3 regions of the Yersinia sp. SCPM-O-B-9106 (C-191) genome follow, and region 1 is predicted to be linked to each of the others. Evidence: predicted binding sites of a transcription regulator. Region 1 holds the regulator's gene; each other region holds the start of a gene.

Region 1 (3,134 bases):
TGAAGTTAACCCAAATGAACGCGGTTATTACTGGGCAACTCGCTTCAACGACGAAGCCAAAGTCTTTAGTTTCGCGCCGGATAACATGCCGCAAAATGCTGAAACCTCGGTCGACCGCGACGGTAATCACTTCAGCGCCAAGAGTGATAAACCTTGGCCGGGTGTGCACGGTATTTCAGGCCAATCATGGAATGAAACTGTTCGGACTGACGAACAGATGGAATACATGATTTTTCCGCGGGTATTACCACTGGCCGAACGTGCCTGGCATCGTGCGCCATGGGAGCAAGATTATAAAGCGGGCCGCGAGTACAAAGGTGGCGAAACCCATATGGTCGATACTAAGGCGTTGAACTCAGATTGGCAGCGTTTTGCCAATATTATGGGACAACGTGAATTGGCGAAACTGGATAAAGCCGGTGTTGCTTACCGCTTACCGGTTCCGGGGGCGCGTGTCGTTACAGGGGAGTTGGAAGCTAACATTTCCTTGCCGGGGCTGATTATCGAGTATTCCACTGATGGCGGTAAGCAATGGCAGAAATATGATGTCAAAGCCCAACCTAAAGTCAGCGGTGACGTGTTGATTCGCTCGACAAGTCCGGATGGTAAACGTAGTAGCCGTGCGGAGCCGGTTAAAGTCTGATTATTGCTGTCAAAGTGCTGTGTCTGATGTTAACTCCTGTTTGCCAGGCTTTTATACCCGTTATACTTCAAGCTGCATGTGCGTTGGCTGTCTTTGTTCGCCCCAGTCACTGACTTGTGTCAGCTCCTAGGGATTCGCTCAATTGCCGCCTTCCTGCAACTCGAATTATTTAGGGTATAGGTAAACAACATTATGTGAAGTTGAGTTGATGGTTTTTTCCCCGGCGAGTCCGGGGTTTTTTTTGTTTCAAATTCATGTGAATGGCCATTAAATGAGTAATGAAAAAATGAATTTGTCACGAAGAGAGGGATGCAGGAGATCAGTAACAAAAATGACCACCTGACTCCCAACTGAAATAACTTGTGGGAAAGGCGGCCATCTTGCGAATTGCTTATTTCAGCATTATGTGAAAATCTTTATATGATCAATGAGATAAAACCATATTATTTTGGATCGTGCGCAGACTCGTCTTCACGGCAATTGCCAGTGGCACAGTGGCCATAGAGATACAGGCTATGATTGGTCAGCTTGATGCCATGCTTTTCAGCAATATCACGTTGCTGTTTTTCAATCTCTTCATTGCTAAATTCAATCACTTTGCCGCAATCCAAGCAAATCAGATGATCGTGATGATGCTGTTGCGTCAATTCAAAGACTGATTTACCGCCTTCGAAATTGTGGCGGGTCACAATACCAGCATCATCAAACTGGTTCAGTACGCGGTAAACCGTCGCCAGACCAATTTCTTCACCGATATCGATCAGCTTTTTATAAAGATCTTCCGCGCTGACGTGATGGTTAACCGGATCTTGTAACACTTCCAGAATCTTAAGCCGGGGCAGCGTTACTTTAAGGCCTGCATTTTTTAAGGCTTTGTTGTTGTCAGTCATGCGGATTCAGTCCTATTACTATCGATTCAAATTAAGGCCGTTCAGCCTATGACATCCGTGGCGCAATATTCTCAATTGCGTCTCATTATAGAACTGCTAGCCCCAAATGAAAACCGTGGTTGTTAACAAAGATATAATTGCACACTTTGCCCCATTAATCATGCAATGTATTGATGGGTGGGATTGTTGCATCATTTAAGTATATGGTTGCTGGGTGTAACGTTACAAATTTGTAGCGGTTTATTTTCATTTTGCACGGATGAATATGCGGATCTGTGGGCGGCTTAACAAGTCTATTCGTCATCCTTCAAGCTGCATGTGCGTTGGCTGCTCTCGTTACTCGGCCAGTCAATGATTCGGGCCTCACTCACTTGCCGCTTTCCTGCAACTCGAATTATTTAGGGTATATAGCGAGAGGCGTTAGAGGTAACGGAAACGCGGTTTGATGTTTAACATCACCCTCGCGTTTCCGACACGGCAAGTTAACCGGTAATTTCAGCGAGATTCAGTTCTTCACTGATCTGTTTTACCCAAGCGCTAACACGTTCATTCGTCAATTCTGGCTGGCGATCTTCATCAATAGCTAAACCGACAAAGTGATCATCATCCGCCAAGCCTTTGGAGGCTTCGAAGTGGTAGCCTGCGGTTGGCCAGTGGCCGACAATAGCAGCACCGCGTGGTTCGATGATATCGCGCACAGTCCCCATCGCATCACAGAAATATTCTGCGTAATCTTCTTGGTCGCCGCAACCGAACAACGCGACCAGCTTGCCGTTGAAATCGATCTCTTCCAGTGTCGGGAAGAAATCATCCCAATCACACTGGGCTTCACCGTAATACCAGGTTGGGATACCGATCAGCAGAATATCGAAGCTTTCTAAATCTTCTTTGCTGCTTTTGGCAATGTCATGAACCTCAGCAACATCTTTGCCCAGTTGCTTTTGGATCATCTTGGCAATGTTTTCGGTATTGCCAGTATCGCTGCCAAAGAAAATGCCTACAGTTGCCATATAACTTAATACCCTTAAATTCAAATAGTTATGCAAATTACTGAGCGCTCTGCCCAATAATATAACACATGTATAGGGCCATATAATGCCAGAAAATCTCGCCAGGCCGATATCAAGTTTATGCGATATAAAATTTTTGTGAGTCGCTCAACCTTATAACGTCATTGCCGATAACCTTCATGTAACCGAAAGGTTGCAATTTGCGGTGCCAGGGGGGAAACCGTCAAATGAAAATTTGCCGGGAAAGGAGTTGTCGTTAGCTGTATGGAACGTCCTTTATTGCTTTTCGGTCATCAAATAACACCAGGATTTTAACGGTAAGTATCCGATATATAAGGGGAACTAACATGCAGTTTTTAAGAAATATTACCATCAGAGCCGCACTACTTTGGGTGCTTGGGGCTTTTTGCCTGCTATGGGGCGGAGTATCGGGTTATACATTGTTATCACTGAATCAACTAACACAATCCACTAATGCCAGCAGTGTGTTGGTTGAAAATATGAATTTGGTCAATCAGGGGACGGATCAATATTTTCGGATGGTTACACGCCTGGCCCGTTCAGTAGATTATCGACAGGGCGGTAATATTG
Region 2 (3,134 bases), 1.1 Mb from region 1:
CTGAAAATTAATTAAGTTATGGTGTATTTATCACCGGTTGATGGAATTAATGTGCTGATTGGCGTAAATGTAATGTTTTATCGTTGACCCTGCGGGCTGTATAAGCTTTGATAACTTTATTGTCTCAACAAACATGGAAAAATAATGGAACAATTACGTGGGCTTTATCCAGCGTATGAACCTTACGATAGTGGCTTACTAGACACAGGTGATGGTCACCAGATTTACTGGGAACTCTGTGGCAACCCTGAGGGTAAGCCCGCGGTATTTATTCATGGTGGCCCTGGTGGCGGGATCGCGCCTTATCACCGGCAACTTTTCAACCCAAAGAAATACAAAGTATTACTTTTTGATCAACGCGGGTGTGGGCGTTCGACGCCCCATGCCAGCTTGGATAACAACACAACCTGGCATTTAGTTGATGACATTGAACGGCTGCGTGAGATGGCCGGCGTAGATAACTGGTTGATATTTGGCGGCTCTTGGGGTTCGACACTTGCGTTGGCCTACGGTGAAACCTATCCCGAACGGGTCAGTGAAATGGTTTTGCGTGGGATATTCACTCTGCGTAAAAAAGAGTTGGATTGGTATTATCAGGACGGGGCTTCCCGCTTCTTCCCCGATAAATGGCAGCGCGTGTTATCCCTGTTAGCGCCAGAAGAGCAGGGTGATGTCACTGCGGCCTATCGCAAGCGGCTGACCTCACCGGACAAAGCGGTACAATTGGAGGCCGCAAAAATTTGGAGCTTGTGGGAGGGAGAAACAGTCACTTTACTGCCAACCAAAAGCGCGGCTTCTTTCGGTGAGGATGACTTTGCTCTGGCATTTGCCCGCATTGAGAATCACTATTTTACCCACTTGGGCTTTTTGGATAGCGATAACCAACTGCTCGATAACGTCACGCGCATTCGCCATATTCCTGCGGTAATTATTCATGGCCGATATGATATGGCTTGTCAGCCACAGAATGCGTGGGATTTAGCAAAAGCATGGCCAGAGGCTGAACTGCATATTGTCGAAGGTGCCGGACATTCCTTTGACGAACCAGGGATCTTGCACCAACTAATTCTTGCAACCGACAAATTTGCTCGAAAATCCTAGCGATTCTCACCGCCAAACTCCCGCAGACCCTGGTGCGGGAGTCTCTTACTCATGACTTCATTTTGGGTTCATACGGCAAGCGAGAGAATTTATTTGATTCACTGCGGTAGTGTGCCAACCGCTGTAAAAAGTATTCACGTAGCTCATCCGGCTGTTCTCGAGCAACCATTTCAGGGATCACCGGCATATTGTAGCGCTCTTTAAATGCAACCCCAGAAGCGGCCAGATCGACATTCATTTTTGCTGTTTCTTCATCAGAAAGCTCAGCCAGATTATATCCCATTTTTCCTCTCCTTCGTGGCGCATCGGCAGTTATGGCGCAAAAGGTAATGCAGCTGGCAGATATTGGCAAGAGGCTAATGTGCCCTAATAATATCTAATTAAACGTTTTTGCAGTGAGATAATATGACCTCAAAGTCATAAGGTTATTATTTATTGAAATAAACCTCAAATAAGAATCATTCTTTTTAGTATTCTGGTGTTAATGTAAATGATTCTTATAATAATTAATCTCATGTTTAAATTTAAAAAATATGGTTAATAATCAGCTGGTTAAGTTATTTAGTGATTTTATTAAATATTAATGTGAATAGGGTGTTCTTATTTTGTTTTTAACTTGGCATAATACGCTAAGTTAATCGTTGCTTACCTGCATTATAAAAATTAGGGAATTATCATGTTGAAAACAGAAATGGCTCAGAAGCTTAATGAGCAACTGAATCTGGAATTTTACTCTGCCAATCTTTATCTACAGATGAGTGCTTGGTGCAGTGATAAAGGCTTTGAAGGCGCGGCAGCATTTTTAAAAGAGCATTCTCAAGAAGAGATGCAGCATATGCAGCGTTTATTTGAATATCTGAGCGGAACGGGCGCTATGCCGGTATTGGGTACAATCAGTGCGCCGCCGACAGATTTCGCATCACTGGCTGATGTATTCAAACTGACTTATGAGCATGAGCAACTTATTACGACTCAAATTAATGAGCTTGCCCATGTCGCAATGACCACTCACGATTACTCTACATTCAACTTCCTGCAATGGTATGTGTCTGAACAGCATGAAGAAGAAAAACTGTTCAAATCTATTCTGGATAAACTGGCGCTGGTGGGTAATAGCGGCAATTCATTGTTCTTCGTCGATAAAGATCTGAAAACCATGGCTGCACAGAGCCACGTTCAGGCGTAATTTTTTGGCTTGATTTGAACTCGCCGCAGTCTCTATCCACTCTTTAGTGGAAATAGAAATTGCGGCTTTTTATTGCCTCTTCACCATACTCGTCCCTCCCTTTTCTCTTAATTTTATTGTTTCGTGCTAACAACATGTTGTTTAGCTATGGTTTCTCGACTTGCCATATTGAAATCGTTATCATTTGCAATCAAGCTAAAAGCGCTAGCTGAGCTTAATTGCTACTCAACTATTGGTGATATTTCAATCGCCATTCATAATTTGGCGTTTTATTTTGTGCCCTACCTCACAGGTAGTGCAATTGACTGGAAGTGATAGGGGTTCGCGCTGCCAATATAGGATATGGTTGGTAGCAGACAGATTCTTCTCCCCCATCGATTAAGGGATATTATGTTTATTCGCAAAGTTCGTTCTTCATGCCGCATGCTTTCGGCACTTATTGTGTTATTTGTTGGGTTATCCAGCCAGCAAGCCTTGGCTCACGCCCACCTGAAAATTGAATCTCCTGCTGCCGATGCGACCATTGGTTCAGCGCCAGAAGCCGTGACACTGGGTTTCTCTGAAGGAATTGAATTGGGTTTCAGTGGAGTGAAAGTGACTGGCCCAGATAACAATGTTGTCAAAACAGGCGAGCTTAAATTGGACCCGGTCAATAACACACAATTAATCTTGCCGATCGATAGTGCATTGAAAGCTGGGAAATACGACGTTTCATGGCATGTGGTGTCTGTTGATGGCCATAAAACCAAAGGCACTTACAGCTTCACAGTGAAATAATATGTCTCTGGCGACTCTATTCGTTCTGTGTCGCTTTCTGCATTTTTTGGCGGTGATGCTGATGTTTGGC
Region 3 (3,134 bases), 1.4 Mb from region 1:
AAAAATGATATGCAGTGGTACCAGCGATGATCCCAACTAACAACAACATCAGGAAAAAGCTTAATCCCAGCTTTTTACCGACTTTCACATTGTCAAAGTTACCAAAAACTTTGCTAAATCCTGCCATGTTCTGCTCCGTTATACGGTGTTTCTGATGCAAATCAATCAGTGTAGGTGAGTGGGGGGTCGGTCTAATTATTAGAGGATTTCGGGGAACTGGTGATAGGTGGGGCAGCCTTGGCAAGAGTGCTTTTCCCAAACGTAATACCCGTCATACTTCAAGTTGCATGTGCGTTGGCTGCTCTCACTCACCCGAATCACTTACTTGAGTAAGCTCATCGGGACTCATTCGCTTGCCGCCTTCCTGTAACTCGAATTATTTAGGGTTATAGTTCATGGACTTAATATCCATGAATACCAGTGACCTTCTTGTACATTCTATCGGCAGGAATCAAGCAAACTTTAACAATATAAATGCCAACAATAAGCAATAAAAATGCCAGCAAGAAGGCCTTGCTGGCATGGTTTTAGTTTTATACGCTGCGGGCTTGAAGCCGCAGCGTTGCTAGCTGAGAATTACTTAGCTTGAGCGAAACGCGCGGCGGCTTCGTCCCAGTTAACGACGTTCCAGAATGCTTTGATGTAGTCTGGGCGGCGGTTTTGGAATTTCAGGTAGTAAGCGTGTTCCCACACATCCAGGCCAATAATTGGGAAGCCAGACGCGCCAGAAACAGCTTCGCCCATCAGCGGGCTGTCTTGGTTAGCAGTAGAAACAACCGCCAGTTTGCCATCATCTTTCAGAACCAGCCAAGCCCAACCTGAACCGAAACGCGTTGCCGCAGCTTGCTCAAATTTTTCTTTGAAGCTGTCAACGCTGCCGAAGTCGCGCTCGATAGCGGCTTTCAGGTCACCGGTCAGAGTGGTGCCCAGTTTCAGGCCTTTCCAGAACAGGCTGTGGTTAGCGTGGCCGCCGGCGTTATTACGCATAAAGGTGCGTTTTTCTGCCGGGACTTTGTCCAGATCTTTGATCAGGTCTTCAACGCTGAATTTAGCCAGCTCAGGGAAGCTCTCCAACACCGTGTTTGCATTATTAACATAGGTTTGGTGGTGTTTGGTGTGATGGATTTCCATCGTCTGCTTATCGAAATGGGGTTCTAAAGCATCGTAAGCATAAGGCAGGGATGGCAGTGAGTAACTCATAATCATCGTCTCCGTAGGTGTAGAGCGGCGCAAAAAAAGTAAGCACCGCGTAAGCATTCGGATCATTATAGTTAATTAAATGATATTGAAAATGATTATCAATGCCTTACTTATTGTGCGGTCTTTCTATTCCTGAATCCGCTGCGGATGTGTATACACTGTTGCCCGGTCGGGTTTACTGAAACCAACCAAGGTGAGATTACAGCGCTCGGCGACTTCAACTGCTAAGGTTGTTGCAGCTGAAACAGCAAACAAAATCTCGGCCCCGCACATGGCGGCTTTCTGTACCATCTCATAGCTGGCGCGGCTGGAAACCAGCACCGCGCCTTGCTGCCACGGCTGTTTGGCTCGAATTCCAAGCAATTTATCCAGCGCGACATGGCGGCCAACATCTTCACAGCCCCCTAGTAATTCGCCTTGAGGATTAATCCAAGCGGCGGCATGAGTACAGCCGGTCAGTTGGCCGACGGTTTGTACCTGTTTGAGCTGTGCGAGGGCGCGGTCGAGGTTGTTGAAATCAAAAGTTTGCGTGAATGGTAAGGGCGTGATTGGGCGGAAGATATCGTCCAGTTGCTCGATACCACAAACACCGCACCCAGTGCGGCCGGCCATCGCCCGGCGGCGTTCTTTTAAACCGGCAAAACGGCGGCTGGAGAGTTCAATGTTAACTTCTATGCCATTACAGCCAGGATTAACATCAATGGCGTAGATTTCCTGCGGCGCACTAATAATTCCCTCTGATAATGAAAACCCCAGCGCAAAAGCCTCTAAATCCTTGGGGGTGGCCATCATCACGACATGAGAAATGCCGTTGTACACCAGTGCTACCGGCACTTCCTCCGCTAACCAATCCAACTGTGGCTCGGCCATTTTATGGCGCTGTAGCACGTTAAGTTGTCGGGCGCCGCAAATTCCGGTGGAAAGGTCAATATCTGAAGGTTTGATCTGGCTCACTATGCAGCCCTGAAAGTTATAACCCATAATCACAATGTGGTAACATTCGCATTAAGAATGGTATGGGTATGATTCAATTTCAATAGGAATGTATCCCATCCCGATAAAGGTGATATCGCGTTAGCGATTTTAGCGCTTCTGGTTTTGTTGAGGGAAGCGCGAACTGAATTTTAAATTCATACAATGTGACAATGAATGAAGGAGAGACCCATGCAGGTCAGCAGAAGGCAGTTCTTTAAGATCTGCGCTGGCGGTATGGCAGGAACCACGGTCGCGGCACTCGGCTTTACGCCGTCTGTGGCGCTGGCGGAAACGCGCAATTATAAGTTGCTGCGCGCCCGCGAAACGCGGAATACCTGCACATATTGCTCCGTCGGTTGCGGGCTTTTGATGTATAGCCTCGGCGATGGTGCTAAAAACGCCAAAGAGAGTATTTTCCACATTGAAGGGGACCCGGATCATCCGGTAAACCGTGGTGCACTGTGCCCTAAAGGTGCGGGGCTGGTGGATTTCATTCACAGCGAAAGCCGCTTGAAATACCCAGAGTATCGCGCGCCAGGTTCAGATAAATGGCAGCGAATCACTTGGAATGATGCATTTGATCGCATTGCCAAGCTGATGAAAGAAGACCGGGACGCTAATTTCATTAAGACCAACGACGCGGGTGTGACCGTCAACCGTTGGCTGAGTACCGGTATGTTGTGTGCTTCGGCATCCAGCAATGAAACGGGTTATTTGACCCAGAAATTTAGTCGCGCTCTCGGCATGCTTGCCGTAGACAACCAAGCACGTGTCTGACACGGACCAACGGTAGCAAGTCTTGCTCCAACATTTGGTCGCGGTGCGATGACCAACCACTGGGTTGATATCAAGAACGCAGACTTAATTATTGTCATGGGCGGTAATGCGGCAGAAGCGCATCCGGTGGGGTTCCGCTGGGCGATGGAAGCCAAAATCCACAACAATGCCAAGTTGCTGGT

The links. Region 1 encodes Fur, which represses iron uptake genes when iron is present. Its sites were predicted from a motif close to ATAATAATGAGAACNACTATCAA; they were not measured.
Positions count from the first base shown of each region.
Region 2: the regulator Fur is predicted to act here: its motif matches at 1,553-1,575, upstream of ftnA (non-heme ferritin).
Region 3: the regulator Fur is predicted to act here: its motif matches at 1,280-1,302, upstream of sodA (superoxide dismutase [Mn]).

Region 1 is NZ_CP110791.1:1,401,341-1,404,474, forward strand. Features, by position in the region: gene OP863_RS06430 (beta-N-acetylhexosaminidase) at 1-643, shown strand, start outside; gene fur (ferric iron uptake transcriptional regulator) at 1,087-1,533, opposite strand; gene fldA (flavodoxin FldA) at 2,016-2,543, opposite strand; gene OP863_RS06445 (methyl-accepting chemotaxis protein) at 2,891-3,134, shown strand, end outside.
Region 2 is NZ_CP110791.1:2,505,775-2,508,908, reverse strand. Features, by position in the region: gene pip (prolyl aminopeptidase) at 145-1,101, shown strand; gene OP863_RS11605 (DNA polymerase III subunit theta) at 1,151-1,384, opposite strand; gene ftnA (non-heme ferritin) at 1,778-2,287, shown strand; gene yobA (CopC domain-containing protein YobA) at 2,678-3,064, shown strand; gene copD (copper homeostasis membrane protein CopD) at 3,066-3,134, shown strand, end outside.
Region 3 is NZ_CP110791.1:49,127-52,260, forward strand. Features, by position in the region: gene OP863_RS00195 (methyl-accepting chemotaxis protein) at 1-127, opposite strand, end outside; gene sodA (superoxide dismutase [Mn]) at 577-1,200, opposite strand; gene fdhD (formate dehydrogenase accessory sulfurtransferase FdhD) at 1,327-2,181, opposite strand; gene fdnG (formate dehydrogenase-N subunit alpha) at 2,365-3,134, shown strand, end outside.